DNA from 2 places in the Jonesia denitrificans DSM 20603 genome. Region 2 is predicted to be linked to the other one. Evidence: predicted binding sites of a transcription regulator. Region 2 holds the regulator's gene; the other holds the start of a gene.
The links. Region 2 encodes LexA, which represses DNA repair genes until DNA is damaged. Its sites were predicted from a motif close to TCGAACANNTGTTCGA; they were not measured.

Region 1 (10,952 bases), 220 kb from region 2:
TGCTGACCCGCCGTGACGTGGTTGTTGTCGCGTCTGTGTCCTGCATTTACGGGTTGGGTACCCCGCAAGAATATGTCGATCGGATGGTTCAGATCGATGTTGGTGATGAAATTGACCGTGATGGTCTGCTGCGCCACTTCGTGTCGATGCAGTACACGCGCAACGATGTGGCATTTACGCGGGGCACGTTCCGGGTCCGAGGTGACACCGTGGAAATTATCCCTGTCTATGAGGAACTAGCGATTCGGCTTGAGTTCTTTGGGGACGACATCGAAGCGATCTACACACTGCACCCGCTCACCGGTGAAGTTGTGTCCCAAGTGCAACGGATCCACATTTTTCCTGCGTCACACTACGTGGCTGGTCCCGAACGGATGGAACGAGCCATCGCATCGATTGAAGCGGAACTAGAAGAACGGCTTGCTGAGCTCAACCGGGACAACAAGTTACTTGAAGCGCAGCGCTTATCGATGCGCACCACCTATGACATCGAAATGATGCGTCAGGTGGGGTCGTGTTCTGGGATTGAAAACTACTCACGGCACATTGATGGTCGTGCTCCCGGTAGCGCACCACATACGCTGTTGGATTACTTCCCCGATGACTTTTTGCTGATCATTGATGAATCGCACGTCACTGTGCCACAAATCGGGGCGATGTATGAGGGGGACGCTTCGCGAAAACGTTCTCTCGTGGAGCATGGGTTCCGTCTCCCCTCAGCAATGGATAACCGGCCATTGACATGGGAAGAGTTCACCGAACGTATTGGACAAACAGTCTACCTATCCGCCACACCAGGCGATTATGAACTGGCACTGTCCAACGGCACAGTTGAACAGATCATTCGTCCAACCGGCTTGGTCGACCCGAAGATCACGGTGAAACCCACCAAAGGCCAAATCGATGACCTTCTTGACGAGATCAACGAACGGACCGCCAAGAACGAACGCATACTTGTCACTACCCTCACGAAGAAAATGTCTGAAGACCTGACCGACTATCTCCTCGACAAAGGTGTAGCCGTTCGCTATCTTCACTCAGACATTGACACTCTCAAACGAGTGGAGCTCCTTCGAGGGCTGCGACTTGGTGAGTTTGATGTTCTTGTGGGGATCAACCTCCTGCGTGAGGGACTTGACCTCCCCGAGGTGTCCCTGGTCGCGATCCTCGACGCCGACAAACAAGGGTTCCTACGTTCCCCTCGTTCGCTTATCCAAACCATTGGACGTGCCGCACGTAACGTGTCCGGTGAAGTGCATATGTATGCCGACAGCATCACCCCGGCCATGGCACAAGCCATCGAAGAAACTGAGCGACGCAGAGAAAAACAGATCGCATACAACACTGAACATGGTGTTGACCCACAACCGCTGCGAAAAAAGATCGCCGACGTCACCGACATGCTCGCTCGAGAAGACATCGATACACAAGAACTCCTTGCCGGTGGGTACCGTCAAACAACTACACCCACACCAGCGCACACACCATCAGGTGTGCCCAGCGCAACAGGTGACCTCAGCGCCCTCATTACCCAACTCACCGAACAAATGCACCAAGCAGCAGCAGAGCTTCAATTTGAACTCGCAGCGCGCCTACGCGACGAACTCTCCGACCTCAAACGAGAACTCCGCCAGATGAAAGACGCCACCTCGTGACCCAACCAATCAGCCTCTTTGTTGGGCTCACCACGCTCGATATTGCAACACGCATCACCACGTTTCCCACACCCAACGAAAAACTCACGGCCCACCATCAAGATATTGCAGCAGGAGGCCCAGCAGCCAACGCAGCTGTCACCTGCGCTGCACTTGGTGGTCACGCTATTCTCCTGACCGTGATCGGGACGAGTCCTCAAGCACGCATCGCAGCGGCCGACCTTGCCGCCCACAACGTCACCGTCATCGACCTTGCCGGACCTGACCACGGTCTGTCTGTATCCAGCATCCTCATCACCGAACACACCGGGGAACGAGCCGTTATTTCTACCGATGCTCAACCCCACACGCTGACACCTCAGATGACCAGCCGCCTCACCACGCAGCTAAGCACACTACTGCCACGTGTCCATGCGATCCTCATCGACGGACACCACCCCCATCTTGCGCGCCACATCCTCGCCCAACGGCCCACCAATGCTGCCCCCATCATCGTTGATGCCGGACGGTGGAAACCTGCGTTTGACGATCTCATCCCGCACGCCCAACACATTATTGCTTCAGCAGATTTCCACGACCCACACGGCTGGGTGCCACTCACCCCCGAGAACCGCACCACACTCACTACCGCACCAACAATCGTGCGTACACACGGTGAACACCCCATCACCGTGTGGCATCCCACCACCACAACCACGATCAGCCCACCAGGCGTTGTCACCCGTGACACCCTCGGTGCCGGAGATGTTTTCCACGGGGCATATACCCACTTCGTTGCCACCCACCACCACACCCACAACCACCCGCCCACCGACCTAGCCGACATCACAGCCGTCACAACCAACGCATCGGTCATTGCGGCACATCGGGTCGCCACAGTTGGCCTGCGAAGTTGGATCACACAACTCGCCGACCCCACTCAACTGTGACGAACAACGCGCCACCGAACGGTGAATCACGATCACACCTGAGCCCACGGTGGCCCATAATAAACAAGAATTGAAGGGGAGTATCCCACGAACACTGGTTTCGTCACCACGGCCATCCCGATGATGCGCCCGGAACCAGTTGCCAGGTTCACGCCGCGCGGGAGAGACCTTCGGTACCAACCACCCGTACCGGAGGTACACCTATGGATGTCCACGCCTCACTGTGGATCATCACCGTCGGCATCATCTTGACAATGCTCACCGTTGATTTCGTCGGACACGTCCGCACCCCGCACGCACCGACACTCAAAGAGGCCGGAATCTGGTCAGCGATTTACATCGCGATCGCACTGATATTCGGTGTTGTCATCTGGCAAATATACGGATCCACGTACGGGACCGAATACTTCGCCGGATACCTCACCGAGAAGTCACTGTCACTCGACAACCTTTTCGTGTTCATCCTCATCATCGCCGCATTTAAAGTGCCCCGCGAAGACCAACAAAAAGTACTCCTCTTTGGCATTGTTGTTGCGCTGATTTTCCGGACCGTGTTCATCTTCCTCGGCGCAGCACTGATCGAAAACTTCTCCTGGGTGTTCTACATTTTTGGGGCATTCCTTATCTGGACCGCCATCCACCAAGCAATCCCCGCGAAAGAAGAAGAGGAATACCACGAAAACTTCCTCATCCGGAAACTGCGCGGGATCCTGCCTATCACGGACTCCTACGTCGGTGACCGCGTGTTTGTCCGCATCGATGGACGCACCATGGTCACCCCCATGCTTATCGTCATGGTGGCAATCGGGTCAGCGGACTTACTCTTCGCCGTCGACTCCATTCCAGCGATTTTTGGTCTCACCCAAGAACCGTTCCTCGTCTTCGCCGCCAACGCATTCTCTCTCCTTGGTCTGCGGCAGCTGTTCTTCCTCGTCGATGGCCTCTTGGAAAAGCTGGTCTACCTCAACTACGGGCTCGCTGTCATCCTGGGATTCATTGGGGTGAAACTCGTTCTTCACGCTCTACACGTCAATGAACTTCCCTTCATTAACAACGGCCAACCCGTCCTCGCGGCCCCTGAAGTAACCATCGCACAATCCATGACCGTGATCGTTGGGACAGTGATCATCACGACGATCGCGTCGGTGTGGAAAACCAACCGAGACCTCAAACGCGGAATCACACCACCTGCATAGCCACCGTCTACCTGCATAAGCATGCTCAACACACAGCAGGGCGGCCCCATATTGGGACCGCCCTGCTGTTCTGCACGGATCAATGCGTGATCAAGAACAAGACTTACTCGGTCTCTGCCCACGCACCAATGACAATGTTCCACTCCACAACAGCACGATCTAACACCAACCCCTGCTGCCAAAACGGATCGCCTTCTAACAAAGCGATCGCTGCACCGGCATGCGGGGCCTGAACAATAATGAGTGCCCCAGTCATGTCTTCCTGACGCACGGGACCAGAGGCAAGAAGCGAACCAGACGCCGCCAACGCACTCAAATACGCACGATGCGCAGGCCGATGCTCATCCAACGCCGCCGTGTCCTCGGAATACACATAGGTGATCGCAAAAGTCTGCATGCCCACATTCAACCACGGAGCCCTCACCAAACCACGCGCCGAAACGTTACGATCCGGTATACCCACGGTGCGAACTTCACCCCGTGACATCTCCAACGTTCGAACATCTGTGCGATATCGGCGCCTGCGGCATAAGATAAGGGAGTGACTGATCGACTCATCGTCCAAGGTGCCCGCGAACACAACCTCCGATCCGTAGATATTTCGCTGCCGCGTGACCAACTCATCGTCTTTACCGGCCTGTCGGGCTCCGGAAAGTCGTCTTTGGCATTTGACACCATCTTCGCAGAAGGTCAACGGCGATACGTCGAATCCTTGTCTGCTTATGCCCGGCAGTTCCTTGGTCAAATGGACAAACCTGACGTCGACTTCATCGAAGGGTTATCCCCAGCGGTCTCTATCGACCAAAAATCCACAAATAGGAATCCGCGGTCAACAGTCGGAACGATCACAGAGATCTATGACTACTTACGTCTGCTGTTTTCACGAGCTGGAACGCAGCATTGCCCGGTGTGCGGGGAACGCATCACAGCCCAAACCCCGCAACAAATCGTCGACAAGCTTCTTGAACTTCCTGAAAAAACCCGCTTTCAGGTGCTCGCACCTGTCGTGCGTGGGAGGAAAGGGGAGTACCACGAACTCCTCGCCGATCTGCAAGCCAAAGGGTTCTCCCGGGTCCGCATCGACGGGGAACTACACCAACTCGCAAGCCCGCCCACGCTCGAAAAGAACATCAAACACAGTATTGATGTTGTGGTTGACCGATTAGCACTGCGGGACGGAATCCGGCAACGGCTCACTGACTCCATCGAAACCGCACTCAACACAGCAGATGGACGTGTCATCATCGACATGGTCGATCTTGCGGAGAACGACCCACACCGTGAACGGCGGTTCTCCGAGAAACGGGCCTGCCCCAACGATCACCAACTGACGCTTGATGAAATCGAACCCCGGACTTTCTCATTTAACGCGCCCTATGGTGCCTGCCCCGAATGCACCGGGATCGGGATGCGACTTGAAGTTGACCCTGAACTCATCATCCCCGATGATGACAAATCCATCGCCGACGGCGCCATCGCGCCCTGGTCTGCGACGTCCTCGGAATACTACGACCGTATCCTGACCGGGCTGTCCGACGAACTCGGGTTTTCTCTGGACACACCGTGGAAGAAGCTCCCCGGCTCCATCCAAGACGCCATCTTGTACGGCAAGGACTACCAAGTCCACGTGAAATACCGTAACCGATGGGGTAGAGAACGTGCATACACCACCGGCTTTGAAGGGGTCATCGCGTCGATTGAACGACGACACTCCGAAACCGAATCCGAGTGGTCCAAAGAAAAATACGAAGCGTACATGCGTGAAATCGCATGCCCCACGTGTCGCGGTGCGCGCCTCAAACCCGAAGTGCTTGCCGTAAAAGTCGGTGGAAAATCTATTGCAGAGGTCTGTGAACTGTCCATGCGGGACTGTCAACAGTTCCTGAACACAATCGAACTCGGCACCAGAGAAAAACAGATCGCAGCCGCTGTATTAAAAGAAATCCTTGACAGATTAGGTTTTCTCCTTGATGTGGGTCTTGATTACCTCACCCTCGCGCGCGCTGCAGGAACCCTCTCTGGTGGAGAAGCACAACGCATCCGGTTAGCCACACAAATTGGGGCAGGACTTGTGGGTGTGCTCTACGTCCTTGATGAACCCAGTATTGGCCTGCACCAACGCGACAACCGCCGTCTCATTGACACCCTCACTCGGCTTCGTGACCTTGGAAACACACTCATCGTCGTCGAACATGACGAAGACACGATCCGCGCCTCTGACTGGGTCGTCGACATCGGCCCAGGCGCCGGGGAACACGGGGGAGAGGTCGTCCACTCGGGCACCTACCACGACCTCCTCACCAATGACCGCTCCATCACCGGCGCATACCTGTCAGGCCGCCGCGCCATTGCATTACCCTCAGCCCGCCGCGCCATCAACCCCTCACGCTCATTAACTGTTATCGGGGCGAAGGAAAACAATCTCCGCGGCGACAACGTCACCTTCCCGCTGGGTGTTCTCACGGCAGTCACAGGTGTGTCTGGGTCCGGAAAATCGACCCTCGTGAACTCCATCCTGTACACAGTGCTCGCCAACAAACTGAACGGCGCGCGACTCGTCGCAGGACGCCACCGGCGCATCGACGGACTAGAGAACCTCGACAAAGTTGTTCACGTTGACCAAGGCCCCATCGGACGCACCCCACGTTCCAACCCAGCTACCTACACCGGGGTGTGGGACCACGTGCGCAAACTCTTTGCCGGCACCACCGAAGCGAAAGTCCGCGGGTATGGTCCAGGTCGTTTCTCGTTCAACGTCAAAGGTGGTCGCTGTGAGGCATGCTCAGGGGACGGAACAATCAAAATTGAGATGAATTTCCTCCCCGACGTGTACGTACCCTGCGAGGTGTGCCACGGCGCCCGATACAACCGGGAAACCCTCGAAGTCACCTTCAAAGGCAAGACCGTTCAAGACGTACTTGACATGCCCATTGAGGAAGCCTCGAACTTCTTCTCAGCTGTCCCCGCGATCGCCCGGCACCTCAACACACTCGTCGATGTTGGATTGGGGTATGTCCGACTTGGACAACCTGCCCCCACCTTGTCCGGGGGAGAAGCCCAGCGTGTGAAGCTCGCAGCCGAATTGCAAAAACGGTCGACCGGCCGCACCATCTACGTGCTGGACGAGCCCACAACCGGACTACATTTCGAAGACATTCGTAAACTGTTGTCCGTCCTGCAAGGTTTGGTGGACAAAGGAAACTCAGTCATCGTGATCGAGCACAACCTCGATGTCATCAAGAACGCGGACTGGATCATTGACATGGGCCCAGAAGGTGGATCAGGAGGCGGACTAGTCGTTGCGGAAGGAACACCTGAACAAGTTGCGCAGGTTTCAGAATCCCACACCGGATACTTCCTCAAGGAAATTCTTAATGCACACCCCGCAGTGCCCCTAGGAGATCAAGTACCCGACATTGCTCCACCCACACCACGGGCAACCAAAAAGAAACGCTAACCCCTGACCCACACGGGAGTGTCAACACCACGATGGCTGACCCAACCACCTATCGCCCTGCACCTGGTGATATCCCCACCGCCCCAGGTGTCTACCGATTTCGCGATGATCAGGGCCGCGTCATCTATGTAGGTAAAGCAAAGAACCTGCGCGCCCGCCTATCGAACTACTTCCAATCACTCAGTGCCCTGCACCCGCGAACTCAAGCGATGGTCACCTCAGCTGCCGGAGTTGAGTGGACTATCGTGTCAACCGAAGTCGAAGCACTCGCACTGGAATACACCTGGATCAAAGAGTACGACCCACGATTCAACGTAAAATATCGTGACGACAAGTCATACCCCTACCTGGCAGTGAGCATGTCACAGCAAGTTCCGCGTGCGTTTGTGACACGCTCGGCGAAGAAACCCGGTGACCGATACTTTGGTCCTTTTGGCCACGCATGGGCCATCAGAGATACCCTTGACCAGCTATTGCGGGTATTCCCGGTGCGTACTTGTACACAAGGTGTCTACAACCGTGCGCAACGATCCGGGCGTCCTTGTCTGTTGGGGTACATCGACAAATGCTCCGCACCGTGCACAGGCAACATATCTCAGGACGATCACCGGCAACTCGCAGAAGATCTGTGCGACTTTATGGCCGGACACACTGGTCGTTTCATCTCTGATGTCAAACAGCGCATGATGGACGCCTCTCAAGCGCTCGACTTTGAAACTGCTGCCCGGTTACGTGACGATCTGCGTGCCTTGGAAAGGGCATTGGAAAAGAACGCGGTGGTGTTATCTGATGCAACTGACGCTGATGTCTTTGCGGTCGCATCAGATGAACTGGAAGCAGCAGTGCAAGTGTTCCATGTCAGGGGCGGCCGTATCAGAGGGCAACGCGGGTGGATCGCGGAAAAAGTGGAAGCGCTTCGCGACGACGAGTTTATTGAGCATCTCCTTCAACAGGTGTACGGCGTCCACGATGACTCTGTAACTCCAGGTCATGCCGCCCAAGCGATCCCACGCCAAGTTCTAGTTCCCGTCCTCCCTGCGGATTCAGAGACGATGACAGCCTGGCTCAGCACACTGCGTGGGAGCAAAGTCGCTGTGCGGATACCGCAGCGCGGCGAAAAAGCGCAGCTGGCTGCAACAGTTCACGCGAACGCAGAGCAAGCGTTACGCCTCCACAAATCCCGGCGTGCTGGGGATCTCACCACCCGCTCTCAAGCGTTACGCGAACTCCATGACGCTCTGGAACTCAGTGAAGCCCCGCTACGCATTGAATGTTACGACGTCTCCCACAACCAAGGCACGTTCCAAACAGCATCCATGGTCGTCTTCGAGGACGGCCTCCCCAAGAAAAGCGCTTACCGACTTTTCCATATCAAAGGAAACGAAGGAGACGGGGCGCGGGATGACACTGAAGCAATGTATGAAGTGATCTCCCGGAGATTCAAACGCCACCTCATACACAAAGAAACCCGGCAGACAGTCACCACTGGTGAAGTCGACGCACACGACAACTCCAGTGAAAGCCCAGTGTTCGCTTACGAACCGTCACTCGTTGTCGTTGATGGTGGCGCACCGCAGGTTGCAGCGGCTGTCCGGGCGCTGACCGACCTGGGAATCACCGACGTCGCGGTGTGCGGGCTCGCGAAACGGCTGGAAGAAATTTGGATACCACATGACGAGTTCCCTGTCATTCTTGAACGTCAATCCGCAGGACTGTATTTGCTCCAACACCTGCGCGACGAAGCGCATCGCTTTGCAATTAAGGCACATCGAAAGCGCCGTTCCCAGGGAATGACAGTTTCCCAGCTTGACGGCATACCTGGTCTTGGGCCAACCCGTGTGAAGGCCTTGCTCAACCACTTTGGTTCAGTGAAAAAAATCAAAGAAGCGTCAGTGGACGACATCGCAGCAGTGAAAGGGATCGGACGAACGACGGCGACACAAGTTGTTGAGTTCCTTCATCCACGCGCAGAGTAACAGTGTTGATGACCAGGTAAGGGCGTTCTTGCTCGGTGTGGCATCTACCCGAACACCCCCATTGTTTGGCATGCTGAAGACATGACCCGCGAACCTGACCCTCTCACCGTCCCTCAAGGTATTCCTCTGGTAGAAGCCGCTGCGCACAATCCCGACGGCAACGTCTCCGAAGTACTGATCGTCACCGGGATGTCAGGCGCGGGGCGGTCAAAGGCTGCTGAAGTATTGGAGGATCTTGACTGGTACGTCATCGATAACCTCCCTCCTAAAATGCTTCTACCGCTGGTTGACATGATGACGCATGCCAACTCTACGATCAACCGGTTGGCTGCTGTGGTCGATGTGCGAGGCCGCGAGTTCTTCAACGACCTTTACGATGTGTTGCAGCGGTTTAAGAGCTACAACTTGGCGTTTCGTATCATGTTTCTCGATGCGAGCGATGAGGCGCTCGTGCGACGATTTGAACAGGTACGCCGACCACACCCGCTTCAAGGCGATGGTCGGATCCTCGATGGAATCACCATTGAGCGTTCCTTGTTAGCGGGCATGAAAAATCGTGCTGACTACATCATTGATACCTCTGACCTCAACGTGCACGACCTTGCCCGCCAAGTGCGTTCGTGCGTTGCAGAGGACACGCATGATCAGTTACGTATCAACGTCGTGTCATTCGGGTTTAAGTACGGTATTCCTTTGGATGCTGACCACGTTGTGGATATGCGGTTCCTCAAAAATCCGTACTGGATTGATGAGCTTCGACACCTCACCGGTCGTGATGAGGCTGTGTCAGATTATGTTCTAGGGCTTGATGGTGCCAGAACGTTCATTGAGCGTTACGTGTCGGCGCTGGAACCGGTCCTCGCCGGCTACACGAAGGAAGAAAAACGGTACGTCACGATCGCCGTGGGGTGCACTGGTGGCAAACACCGTTCTGTGGCGGTCAGTGAAGAGCTGGGGGCTCAGTTGCGGCACGCCGGGCACCGTGTTGTCGTGACTGCTCGAGACCTCGGCAAGGAGTAGGAGGTGGGGACCGCTGTCGTTGCTTTGGGGGGCGGGCATGGACTGTCAGCGAGTTTGTCTGCTCTTCGGTTGATGACCCACCAGATCACGGCGATTGTCACGGTGGCTGATGACGGTGGATCCTCTGGTCGTTTGCGTGATGAACTCGATGTTCTGCCACCCGGTGACCTGCGTATGGCCTTATCAGCTCTGTGTGATGATTCAGAGTGGGGGCGGTTGTGGCGTGATTTGTTGCAGCACCGCTTCACCTCTGAAGGAGACCTCGACCGGCATGCTGTAGGTAACCTCCTCATTGTTGCGCTGTGGGAGCTTCTTGATGACACGGTGGCTGGACTTGATTGGGTCGGAAAGCTCTTGGGAGCCCGCGGTCGCGTCCTGCCGATGGCTTCAGTTCCGTTGTCCATCGAAGCTGACATGGTGGTTGGGCAGGACCAGTTCACGGTTCGTGGCCAATCATTGGTTGCCTCCACGCCTGGTCATGTCGAGTCGCTACGTCTCATTCCGAGCGATCCGCCTGCCTGTGCGGAAGCAGTTGACGCGGTCATAAACGCGGATTGGGTCATTCTTGGACCTGGTTCATGGTTTTCTTCTGTGATGCCGCACCTTCTTGTGCCCCAGTTACGTGAGGCGCTGTTGACCACCACCGCCAAACGGTGCCTGACACTAAATCTCAGTATGCACGGCACGGAAACCTTTGGTATGTCAGCGGCCGATCATCT
Region 2 (10,952 bases):
CCAGGTTGAGCTCGCCCAACTGGAATACCTCCTGCCACGGCTTCGAGGATGGGGCGAATCCATGTCTCGCCAAGCTGGTGGCCAAGTGGGTTCGGCGGGCGCGGGGATGGGAAGCCGTGGTCCTGGTGAAACGAAGATTGAACTTGATCGTCGCCGTATTCGCACACGAATGGCGAAACTACGCCGTGAAATCGCCGCAATGAAACCGGCGCGAGAGGCGAAACGTTCCTCGCGTCGAAAAAACGCAGTGCCAGCGGTTGCGATCGTGGGGTACACAAACGCCGGGAAATCCTCGCTTCTCAACGCGCTCACGGGGGCTGGTGTCCTGGTGCAAAACGCACTGTTTGCCACCCTCGACCCGACTGTTCGCCGGACGAAAACTCCCGATGGACGGGTCTATACTCTCGCGGACACTGTCGGGTTTGTGCGTCACCTTCCCCATCAATTGGTCGAAGCTTTCCGATCTACCCTTGAGGAAACAGCTGACGCCGACATCATCGTCCATGTTGTGGATGGAGCTCATCCAGATCCAGCCGGACAAATCGCCGCGGTGCGCACAGTCCTTGCCGATATTGACGGGGTGAGCGACATCCCTGAGATCATCGTTGTGAATAAAGCTGACATTGCGCCGCCAGAGGCAATTGCGCAGATCCGCTCCATGGAACGTGACGTGTGGGCGGTATCAGCGCACACCGGGGCGGGTATCGAGGAACTGTTAGGGCACATCGCTGATATCCTTCCTGCTCCGGGAGTCGAGATCCATCTCACGGTTCCGTACCACAGAGGAGATTTGCTCTCACGGATGCACGCTGAGGGCGAGATTGATGAGTTACGCCACACTGAGCAGGGAACATTTGTAGCGGGTAGGGTGCCCGAAGACCTTGCTGCTGACCTTCACCGAGTAGCGATTGACGGAGAATAGCAAACCAGGTGCCGCGAGCGTGTTTCACAGGTGTGAGTGTGTGGACGCTGCGAGTCTTTCGGGTGACACCCACTAGCATGGCACTGTGACTCCTCCCGCAACCGCTTCCGCTACGGTGAACTCGTTACTTGACATTGTTGTGACGAGCCTCGGTGGGGCGCCGCGACGTGGGCAGCAAGACATGACTTCCGCCGTGTTTGATGCAATGGAAGGTCATCATCCGCTGATTGTGCAAGCGGGTACCGGGACGGGGAAGTCCATGGCTTACCTTGTTCCGGCTGTCGCGCACGCCGTTGCAACTAACGAACGTGTGATTGTTGCGACCGCCACACTAGCGTTGCAACGTCAGATCATGACTCGTGACTTGCCTTTGCTTTCTCAGGCGCTCCAACCGCATCTCGATCGGCAACCAGATGTGGCGTTGCTGAAAGGGTGGAGCAACTATGTGTGCCTCCACAAGGCACAGGGGGGGTACCCGCAGGAGGAGGCCACACTTTTTGCGCCGGACGATCCCGTTCCGGCTGCAGGGACAAGCACGGCAGATCACCCCGATACCGCTGAGGTGGAGTCCCTGGCTGACCAGATGCGACGCATTGTCACCTGGGCCCGAGACACCGACACCGGGGATCGCGACGACTTAGTTCCGGGTGTCTCTGATCGTGCGTGGCGTGCGATGTCCGTGGACAAGCTGGAGTGCATTGGTTCATCGTGCCCGTTGATCCATGAGTGTTTTCCCGATAACGCCAGGAAAACTGCGTTTGATGCTGACCTTGTCGTCACGAACCACACGATGTTGGGAATTGCCGCCTCTGGTTCAGCGGGTGTGTTGCCAGAACATGACGTCATTATTGTCGATGAGGCACACGAACTTGCTGATCGTGTGACGTCGGCTGCGACTGTTGATCTTTCTGCGGGGTCCATCGACAAGGCGGCGCGTCTTGCTCGCCGCCGTGGCGGACGTGTGACAGATGCGCTTGATGACGCCAGCGCCCAGTTAGCGCTCGCCCTGATTAATCAGCCGGACCAGACGTTCACCGGTGGCTTGCCCGCTGAGCTTCACGATGCGGTCAGTGCTGTGCGTGACGCCTCCCGGCTGTTGGTGTCTGAGTTGAAACCGGAAAAGAAGGACGACACCGCTGATGCAGGGTTAAAACAAGCGCAGGCTGCTGTTCTGTCGATCTTTGAGATCGCGGAACGAATGACGGCTGAGGACACATCCGCCGACGTGCTGTGGTGCGCCAGGCCGCGGATTGGTTCTGATACGGCGCCCCCTCGTCTGTATGCTGCCCCATTGAGTGTGTCGTCGTTGTTGGCTCAAGCGCTGTGGCCGGAGCATACTGCGATCCTCACCTCAGCAACGTTGGCTATCGGTGGGAACTTTGATTCGGCAGCTCGAACCGTGGGGTTGGCTGGGGTGGACGACCTTGTCACCAAGGATGTCGCGTCACCTTTTGACTATCCGCGTCAGGGAATTTTGTATCTTGCTCGCGATTTACCTGTTCCTGGATCAAGCCCAACAACTGATGACCAGCTCGCCCATATTGAGGAGCTCATCAACGCTGCGCATGGGCGGACATTGGGCCTTTTCTCCTCGCGAAAAGCTGCGCAGCGAGCCGCAGAAGTTCTCAAAGAACGCGTGAGTTACCCGATTTTGCTCCAAGGAGAGGACCAGTTGCCCACACTTGTGCGGCTGTTCCGTGAAGACCCCCAGACATGTCTTTTTGGGACTTTGTCGTTGTGGCAGGGTGTTGATGTCCCAGGGGACGCATGTCAGCTTGTTGTGATCGATCGGATTCCGTTTCCTCGACCAGATGACCCCGTTCGTTCGGCGCGCACGAAAGCAGTGGCACAATCAGGGGGGAATGGTTTCATGACAGTGGCTGCTCATCATGCTGCGCTTCTCCTCGCGCAAGGAGCCGGACGGTTGATTCGGTCAACTGATGATAAGGGTGTTGTGGCCATCTTGGACCCACGGATTGCCACAGCGCGATACGGCCAGTACCTTCTATCTGCTCTGCCTCCGATGTGGCGAACCACGCAGAAAGCTACCGCAGTCTCAGCTCTTCACCGTTTAACCTCTCGCAGCGGTGACTAACCCGGTACAGTGTTGACCAGCACCGACTACGCAAGGAGACACCATGTACTTTGAGCCTCAGCCAAGTGATTCCCTACAAGCTGCACGCCCGGAGCGGCGGACCTCAAAGGTAGCTATTGTGGGCGCAGGTGCGGTGGGAGCGACCATGGCATACGCAGCATTAATGCGCGGCTCAGCACGAACTGTAGCTCTCTATGACATCAATGCGGCAAAGGTTAAGGCCGAGGTTCTTGATCTTGCGCATGGGATTCAGTTCATGCCTATGGCTGAGGTTATTGGGTCCGACGATGTTGAGGTATGCCGGGATGCTGACATCATCATGGTGACTGCAGGGGCCAAGCAGAAGCCTGGGCAAACACGTATCGATCTTGCGGCAGCCACTATTGGATTGATTAAAAAGATCTTGCCGCAATTGCAAGACGTTGCACCCAACGCGGTGTACGTCATGGTGACTAACCCTGTCGATGTTGTGACTTACGCTGCTCTGAAAGTCTCTGGTCTTCCCCGTGAGCAGCTGTTTGGTTCTGGTACAGTCCTTGACTCTTCCCGTCTCCGCTATGTTCTGGCGCGTGAGTGTTCGGTTGCCGTCCAAAATGTTCACGCCTACATGGTCGGTGAACACGGTGACTCAGAATTTCCGTTGTGGAGTTCGGCAACGATTGGTGGTGTCCCACTCCTTGAGTGGCCCGGGATCGATGGTCTTAGCCCCTTGTCGGAGGCACGCCGTGAGCAAATCGCTGACGAGGTTGTGTCCTCCGCATACCGAATTATTGAGGGAAAAGGCGCCACTAACTATGCCGTAGGCCTTGCGGGGTCACGAATCATTGAGGCGGTCCTCAATGACGAACACCGGGTGCTACCTGTATCAACCGAACTCCGTGACTACTACGGCGTGTCCGATGTGTGCCTTTCAGTTCCCTCCGTGGTGGGGAGAAATGGATGCACAGAACGCCTGTTAGTACCCATGTCTGATAGCGAACAACGGCGTTTGCGTGACTCTGCACAGTCGTTGCGGTCAGTCGCTCAGCAGTTTGGTTTCTAACATGTGGTGGCGCGCCCTACATGGCACGAATCACTGAAACAACTTTTCCAAGGATCTCGGCGTCATCACCAAGGATGGGGTCGTAAAGCGGGTTGTGAGGCATGAGCCACCGGTGCCCATCTTTGAGTTTAAGCGTTTTCACTGTGGCTTCACCATCGATCATGGCTGCGACGATCTCACCGTTTTCGGCAACACCTTGTCGACGCACGACAACGAAGTCTCCGTCACAGATGGCTGCATCAACCATGGATTCTCCCGACACCCGAAGCATGTATAGTTCGCCATCGCCAACAAGTTGGCGGGGCAGAGTGAACACATCTTCAATGTCTTGGTCAGCCAAAATAGGTGCACCCGCGGCAATGCGTCCCACAAGGGGAACCGGGCGGAGATCGGATGTTCGTGAACCGTGGGGGATCATGACCACGTTCTCAGTGTTCCTCGAGGAATGATGCAGGCCAGGATCCGGTGAAGGAGAGGACGTGTCCTTCTCTCGAGGAGTGGGAATAACCTCAATCGCGCGTGGTCGGTTGGGGTCGCGCCGGACAAAACCGCGTTCTTCGAGCACCTTGAGTTGGTGTTTCACGCTGGAGGGGCTAGTGAGGCCGACCTCTCGGCCGATCTCCCGCATGCTCGGCGGATAGCCTCGATCTTTCAGAGATTGAGTGATGCAGGCCAACACTGCACGTTGACGCGATGTCAGTGGTGCGTCAGACAGGTGCTGTGGTGTGGATTGCTCGGTCATGCGATCTCCTGTCGTGCACGCAGTAGGCGTCAGCAGCGAGACAGGGAGGTGCTGAGAGGTCTCGCTTAACGCTTTCGCGCTGATGGTAGCCATGCTCTGTCTTTGTCAGTGGTGCGTGATGAACTGACACTCGTGTGTTCTTACTCTATGTGAAATCAGGTGATTTTCAAACACCTGTTCGACTATTTCTCGAACAGGTGTTCACAAAACCCATATCCGTTCGTACACTTGTTCTACGAACGTATGTTCGATCATCTGTCGGTGGCCTCAACCCCCAAGGAGACCGTAGTGAGTCAGTCAGTGATGAACGCCCAACTCATCGAGTTCCCCCGTGAACGCGTATACCCTGGCGCTTCGCAGCAATCTCAAGCATCACAAGGTGTGCCTGTGCCAGCACGTACACCTCGCGAAGCGTATGGATTTTTGGGGTTAGGGGGGATGCGACTCACTCGACGGGGGCGGGTGCTGGTGTGGTCCCTCTCGTTGACGTTCGCTGTGGGTGTAGGAGTTTTGTTGGGTCAAACTGCTATGGCTGACACACCGCACGATCCCCAAGCCGTCACTGAGTACGTGGTGAGTGGGGGAGAGACTCTATGGTCTATCGCGGTCGCCCATGCGCCCACAAAGGACCCTCGAGACACCATCGACGCCATCAAGGATCTGAATCAACGACTCTCAGGGGCGTTAGATGTCGGAGAGGTGTTGTATTTACCTACGTCTTCGTGAGTGTGCTCTTGGGTGCGCGCGGTCTTATTGCGTACAGTGGACTGAAGAACTTTCCCGGAGGAGTCTCAGTGCACTGTCCTTTTTGTCGACACCCAGATTCACGCGTTGTCGATTCGCGTACCTCTGATGACGGTGCCACTATCCGCCGTCGTCGCCAGTGCCCCCAATGTCAGAAACGATTTACCACCATCGAAACCGCGAGCCTGTCAGTAACAAAAAGGTCAGGGGTTACGGAGCCGTTTTCACGCCAAAAGGTCATCAATGGTGTGAGAAAGGCCTGTCAAGGGCGGCCGGTCAATGACGATGACCTCGCCAAGCTTGCACAAACCGTAGAAGAAACAATCCGGGCTCAGGGGAGTGCCGAGGTTGGTGCCAACGACGTTGGATTGGCAATTTTGGGGCCGCTGCGCGAGCTTGACCAGGTGGCATACTTGCGTTTTGCCAGTGTGTACCAGAATTTTGATTCGCTCGACGATTTCGCTCAAGCTGTCGAAGATCTACGCCATAGTCACAAAGACGACGAACGCTGAGCCCACAAATTGATTCCAGCATCGGTTGCCCACTGATCAATACGAATCAGCACATCGGGAGTCAATACGGGTGCCTCAGTCGCGTGAAGGAGTTCACGGAACTGTGCCGGTGTTCTAGCGCCCACGAGTACTGAGCTCACCCTCGGATCACGGAGAATCCACGCCACCGCCATCTGTGCAAGTGAGAGACCCAGTTCTTGGGCAATGGAATCTAGTTCTCGCACTCGACGTAGATTCTCTTCGCTGAGATATTCCGGACGAAACGACGACGATAGCGCTGCGCGTGAGTCACTCGGTACGTGATTGAGGTACTTGTCAGTCAGTAGACCTTGCGCAAGTGGAGAAAAAGCGACAACGCCAAAGTCATGGTCATTCGACAAAGACAGGACACTATCACCCTGGGCGTCAGGTTCTTCAATCCATCTGTTCACCAGCGAATAGGACGACTGATGGACAGATAAAGGGATCCCGTAGTCACGAGCGATCGCGAGAGCTTCACGGGTACGTTGCGGCGAGTACGACGAAATGCCAACGTAGTGTGCTTTTCCTTGTGCAAGCGCTGTCGCAAGCGCCCCGATAGTTTCTTCAAGCGGTGTGGTGGGGTCATAACGATGGGAGTAAAAAATATCGACCACGTCAGTGCCTAGCCGTGACAAACTCGCGTCCAGAGACGAAAGGAGATACTTGCGTGAGCCACCCTCACCGTAAGGCCCAGGCCACATCCGGTATCCGGCTTTCGTTGCAAGGAGCATTTCATCTCGATGGGCGCGTAGCGAGCCGCGGAGCAGCGTTCCCACAAAAGATTCTGCGGCACCCGGTGGGGGGCCGTAATTATTGGCAAGGTCTAAGTGAAAGACCCCGAGGTCCAAGGCGGTTGTGATGAGAGCCGTTGCGTCCTCGCTCGCTGCAGAAGCACCAAAGTTTTGCCACAGGCCCAAACTGATTGCGGGGAAGCGCAGACCAGAATGTGGGACCGAACGGATGGGCTGCTGTGAAAGTACCGGCTCTGTGGTCATACCACAAAGGTACGGGACTGGGTGGAAGTCAGCAACGACTGACTCCCACCCAGTAAGAGGGGCGTGCGAGCGCCCGACGTTCTCACCGCAAGTGAGATGGGGGCATCACACGGATGCGAATGTACTGGTCAATATCTTTCAATGCGTTCAGAACTTCAGGGTCAACTGAGGAACCAGCGTCAGTGACGACATACCCAAACTCACCGCGTGTCGCCAACAACTGGCCGTCGATGTTGACGTTGTGCGTTGCGAGCGCATTGTTGACGGCAGCAAGCACCCCAGGGGTGTTGCGGTGGAGGAATGCGATGCGGGTGATCGAGCCAGTCGTTTCAAGTGCCAGGTTCGGAAGATTCACAGACAGAGTCGTCGAACCGGTGCGGACATAGTCACGTAGCTTGTTGGCGACGAACTCACCAATAGATTCCTGAGCCTCAAGGGTGGAACCACCAATGTGAGGAGTGAGGATCACGTTCGCCAACCCACGCAGTTCAGAGTCAAACGCGTCCCCACGTTTTTTCGGTTCGGTGGGGAACACATCGACTGCCGCTCCTGCGACATGACCTGACATGATGGCGTCACGGAGTGCCTCGTTGTCCATGACAAAACCCCGCGAGAGGTTGAGGAAAATAGCGCCTCGTTTCATGGCAGCGAACTGTTCTGCACCGAAAAGGCCAGCGTTACCAGGCCTGCCATCGACGTGGATTGTCACCACGTCTGCGGCGCCCAACAACTCTTCCAAGGTGGTAGCCCGTCGTGCGTTCCCCAGGGCGAGTTTTTCAGCCGTGTCATAGAAAATGACCGACATTCCAAGGTTCTCAGCAAGGACTGATAACTGAGTACCAATGTTTCCGTACCCAATGATGCCCAGGGTCTTCCCGCGGATCTCGTGAGATCCATCGGCGGTTTTGTCCCACACACCGTCGTGCATGGCCTTATTACGTTCTGGTAGCCGGCGTGTCAGCGAGATCATTTCAGAGATCGCCATCTCGACAACTGAACGAGTATTTGAGAACGGAGCATTGAAAACACCGACTCCACGTTCCGCTGCTGCGCCTAAGTCGATCTGGTTGGTGCCGATACAAAATGCGCCGATCGCGATGAGGTCAGGGGCGTGATCAATGACCTGACGCGTTACCTGCGTCTTTGATCGGATGCCGAGTAGATGGACGCCTTGGAGAGCTTCGATGAGTTCCGCCTCATCGAGTGCCCCAGATCGTGTAATGACCTCGTATCCATGAGAGGAGAGGATTTCTACGGCGGTGGGATGGACGTTTTCCAGAAGCAGCGCTTTCAACACGCCTCCATTTTCTTCCTGAGTGGGTTTGGTCACCACCAAGTCTTTAGTGGTGAACCGACGTTACGCACGGTGTCACGACGAACATGGGTCTGTTGTGTTCACTGGGCGGAGAACCACGGTGCACGAGATGGTGTCAGGACACAAAGGTGCTGGGTTGGTCTCGTTAAAGCAACGAACAGATCCGAAGCCCCAACTTCATCCTCGATCTCCTGAGGGTCAACAAGAATGACTGCATCGAATTCTAGACCTTTCACCGCGCGTGGTGTCAGGGTGTCCACGGATCCACGCCGAACATCACCGTGACGAGCAACGCACGTGTCGACCAGTGACGTGATGCGAGACAACTGTCGTGAACTTGTGATGACGGCGACTTGCCCTCGGTCGGCCGAGATAAACCGGCTGATCGCCTCGTTGACAGCGGTCACAAGAGTGTTGTCCCAGCCATCATCAGGAACCCGAATCACATCGAGTGCTCCTGCGACATCACGAGCCGAGGTGAGAGGAGACGTGGTCAGTCCTGCATGATGCGCATAACGCATTGCCGTGTCAGCGATCGCAGCTGGAGTACGGTAGTTAATAGTCAACGTATGCTGGGTCCAGTGCTCGCGAAACACGGGTGTGAACATACCCTCCCAGGTCCGTGCACCACCAGCTCGCGAAGTTTGGGCTGTATCACCCACGATGGTGAAGGACCGTGTTGGGCAGCGGCGTATCAGCATTCGCCAGTCCATCGGAGACAATTCTTGTGCTTCGTCCACGATGACGTGACCATATGTCCATTGCCGGTCACTGCCAGCTCGTTCAGCCAAGGACATGACCGGACCGTGGGCTCGAAATCGTGCTTCCAAATCGTGGGCGCTTACTAAACCCGCAACACCAGTTTCGTTGATCACCGCTTGGGCGTATTCGTGGTCGACACTGGGGGAGGGCGCTTGGTGGTTGCGCCCTGGCAACGGGCCGAGGAGTTCCTCAGCTTCATCCAGTAATGGGATGTCCGAGGTTGTCCATGCGGAGCCAGGAGGTCGAAGAAGAGCTGATCGTTCAGCGTCGGTTAGGTCTGGAGCTGCCTGGAGGAGGCGATGTGGGCGCGACAGGAGCGCATCAACGAGTTGCGGGGCGCTGATGGGGAACCACGCAAGGTTGATCAGGCGGCGTACCTCGCGATGTGAGCGCAACTCAGCAATGATGTCTGCGCGGTCTTCTGCTGCAACGTGGTATGGCATGTCTTGGGCGTACTGCGCGGCCAACTTATTGAGCATGTCACGAGCGAAGATGTCCCATCCTTCGTTGTGCGGTTTGTTGGCCCGTCGTGCACGGGTCATCGATTCTTTAACGTCACGGGGGGTGACCACAAGCAGATGACCGTCGATGCGCAGTGTTGTGTTTTGCGACGGCACCTGTTGGCGGGCTTTGACAGCGGCACGCACATAGCGCGCAAAGCGCACGTCACCCTTTAAGGCTGCGGCCTCAGGGGAGTCTTCTGCTTCCGCAACAACACCGGGCATCAATGAGGCTAGTGTTGTGGACACTACACCTGTCTCGCCAAGTGAGGGAAGAACTTGGTCGATATAGCGAAGAAACGCTGACGAAGGCCCAATCAAAAGAACCCCGGAGCGTTCCAATACTCGGCGGTGTGCGTACAACAAATATGCTGCACGGTGTAAAGCAACAGCAGTTTTTCCGGTTCCTGGCCCGCCTTGAACAACGTGGGCCCCGTGGAGAGGAGCGCGGATTATCTCGTCTTGTTCGCGCTGAATTGTTGCGACAATGTCGCCCATCTTTCCGGTCCGGCCCCGGGCCATTGCAGAAAGCAGTGCCCCCTCCCCCTGCAGGGGTGGAAGTTCCTCATCTGAGTCACTCAACGTGAGTAACTCATCTTCGACAGCAGTGACCTGACGCCCCGAGGTGGTTAAGTGCCTGCGCCGGATTACCCCCTGTGGATGCGCTAATGTCGCACGGTAAAACGGTTCCGCAGCCGGAGCGCGCCAGTCCGTCAAAATAGACTGATGCTGCGCATCAGTTAACCCCACCCGCCCAATATGGCGGGTTGAATCATCAGTCAGTGACAAGTGACCAAAGACAAGACGCTCTTCCACCGCGTGGAGCAACGCGAGCCGATCCTCATAATGGGTTGCAAATGAATCCCGTTCAGAACGGTTTTGCGGCGAGCCAGTTGGTCCCTGTTTACGAACGGCAGCGAGCCGAGCAGCAGTCGCGTCACGCAACTCATCCAACCGTGCGTAAAGCGCATCGACGATACGCTGTTCCTGTGCGAGGGTGTCGCGGTGTTCGGCCACAGGCTTCCCCTGATTCACGTGATCTTTGGCAGTAGGTCAGTTCCCCTCAACACGACATCACGCGATGCACGAGTCAGTATCAGGCGACCGTCTATTATCCACCAAATCAGGTGTGATAGCGACACCAGGATGCACCCAATGAACCTCACGGGATAAGGTCACCACACCTCACCGTTCCTGTTCGGGAACAACACGTGGACCAACGACGTTGGAGATCGTGACACAAGGACCAGTGAAAGGACCTGCCATGAGTTCGGATCTTTATGACTTCCACAAAGACACCTA

Region 1: a site for LexA is predicted at 4,277-4,292, ahead of uvrA (excinuclease ABC subunit UvrA). Genes of this name have one in related genera too.

What each region holds. Positions count from the first base shown of each region.
Region 1 is NC_013174.1:1,334,433-1,345,384, forward strand. Features, by position in the region: gene uvrB (excinuclease ABC subunit UvrB) at 1-1,655, shown strand, start outside; gene JDEN_RS06295 (PfkB family carbohydrate kinase) at 1,652-2,584, shown strand; gene JDEN_RS06300 (TerC family protein) at 2,788-3,780, shown strand; gene JDEN_RS06305 (YciI family protein) at 3,884-4,177, opposite strand; gene uvrA (excinuclease ABC subunit UvrA) at 4,322-7,237, shown strand; gene uvrC (excinuclease ABC subunit UvrC) at 7,270-9,213, shown strand; gene rapZ (RNase adapter RapZ) at 9,295-10,233, shown strand; gene JDEN_RS06325 (gluconeogenesis factor YvcK family protein) at 10,237-10,952, shown strand, end outside.
Region 2 is NC_013174.1:1,119,248-1,130,199, forward strand. Features, by position in the region: gene hflX (GTPase HflX) at 1-922, shown strand, start outside; gene JDEN_RS05275 (ATP-dependent DNA helicase) at 1,008-3,017, shown strand; gene JDEN_RS05280 (L-lactate dehydrogenase) at 3,061-4,059, shown strand; gene lexA (transcriptional repressor LexA) at 4,076-4,801, opposite strand; gene JDEN_RS05290 (LysM peptidoglycan-binding domain-containing protein) at 5,090-5,527, shown strand; gene nrdR (transcriptional regulator NrdR) at 5,596-6,057, shown strand; gene JDEN_RS05300 (aldo/keto reductase) at 6,036-7,073, opposite strand; gene serA (phosphoglycerate dehydrogenase) at 7,156-8,370, opposite strand; gene JDEN_RS05310 (HelD family protein) at 8,469-10,667, opposite strand; gene JDEN_RS05315 (PAC2 family protein) at 10,915-10,952, shown strand, end outside.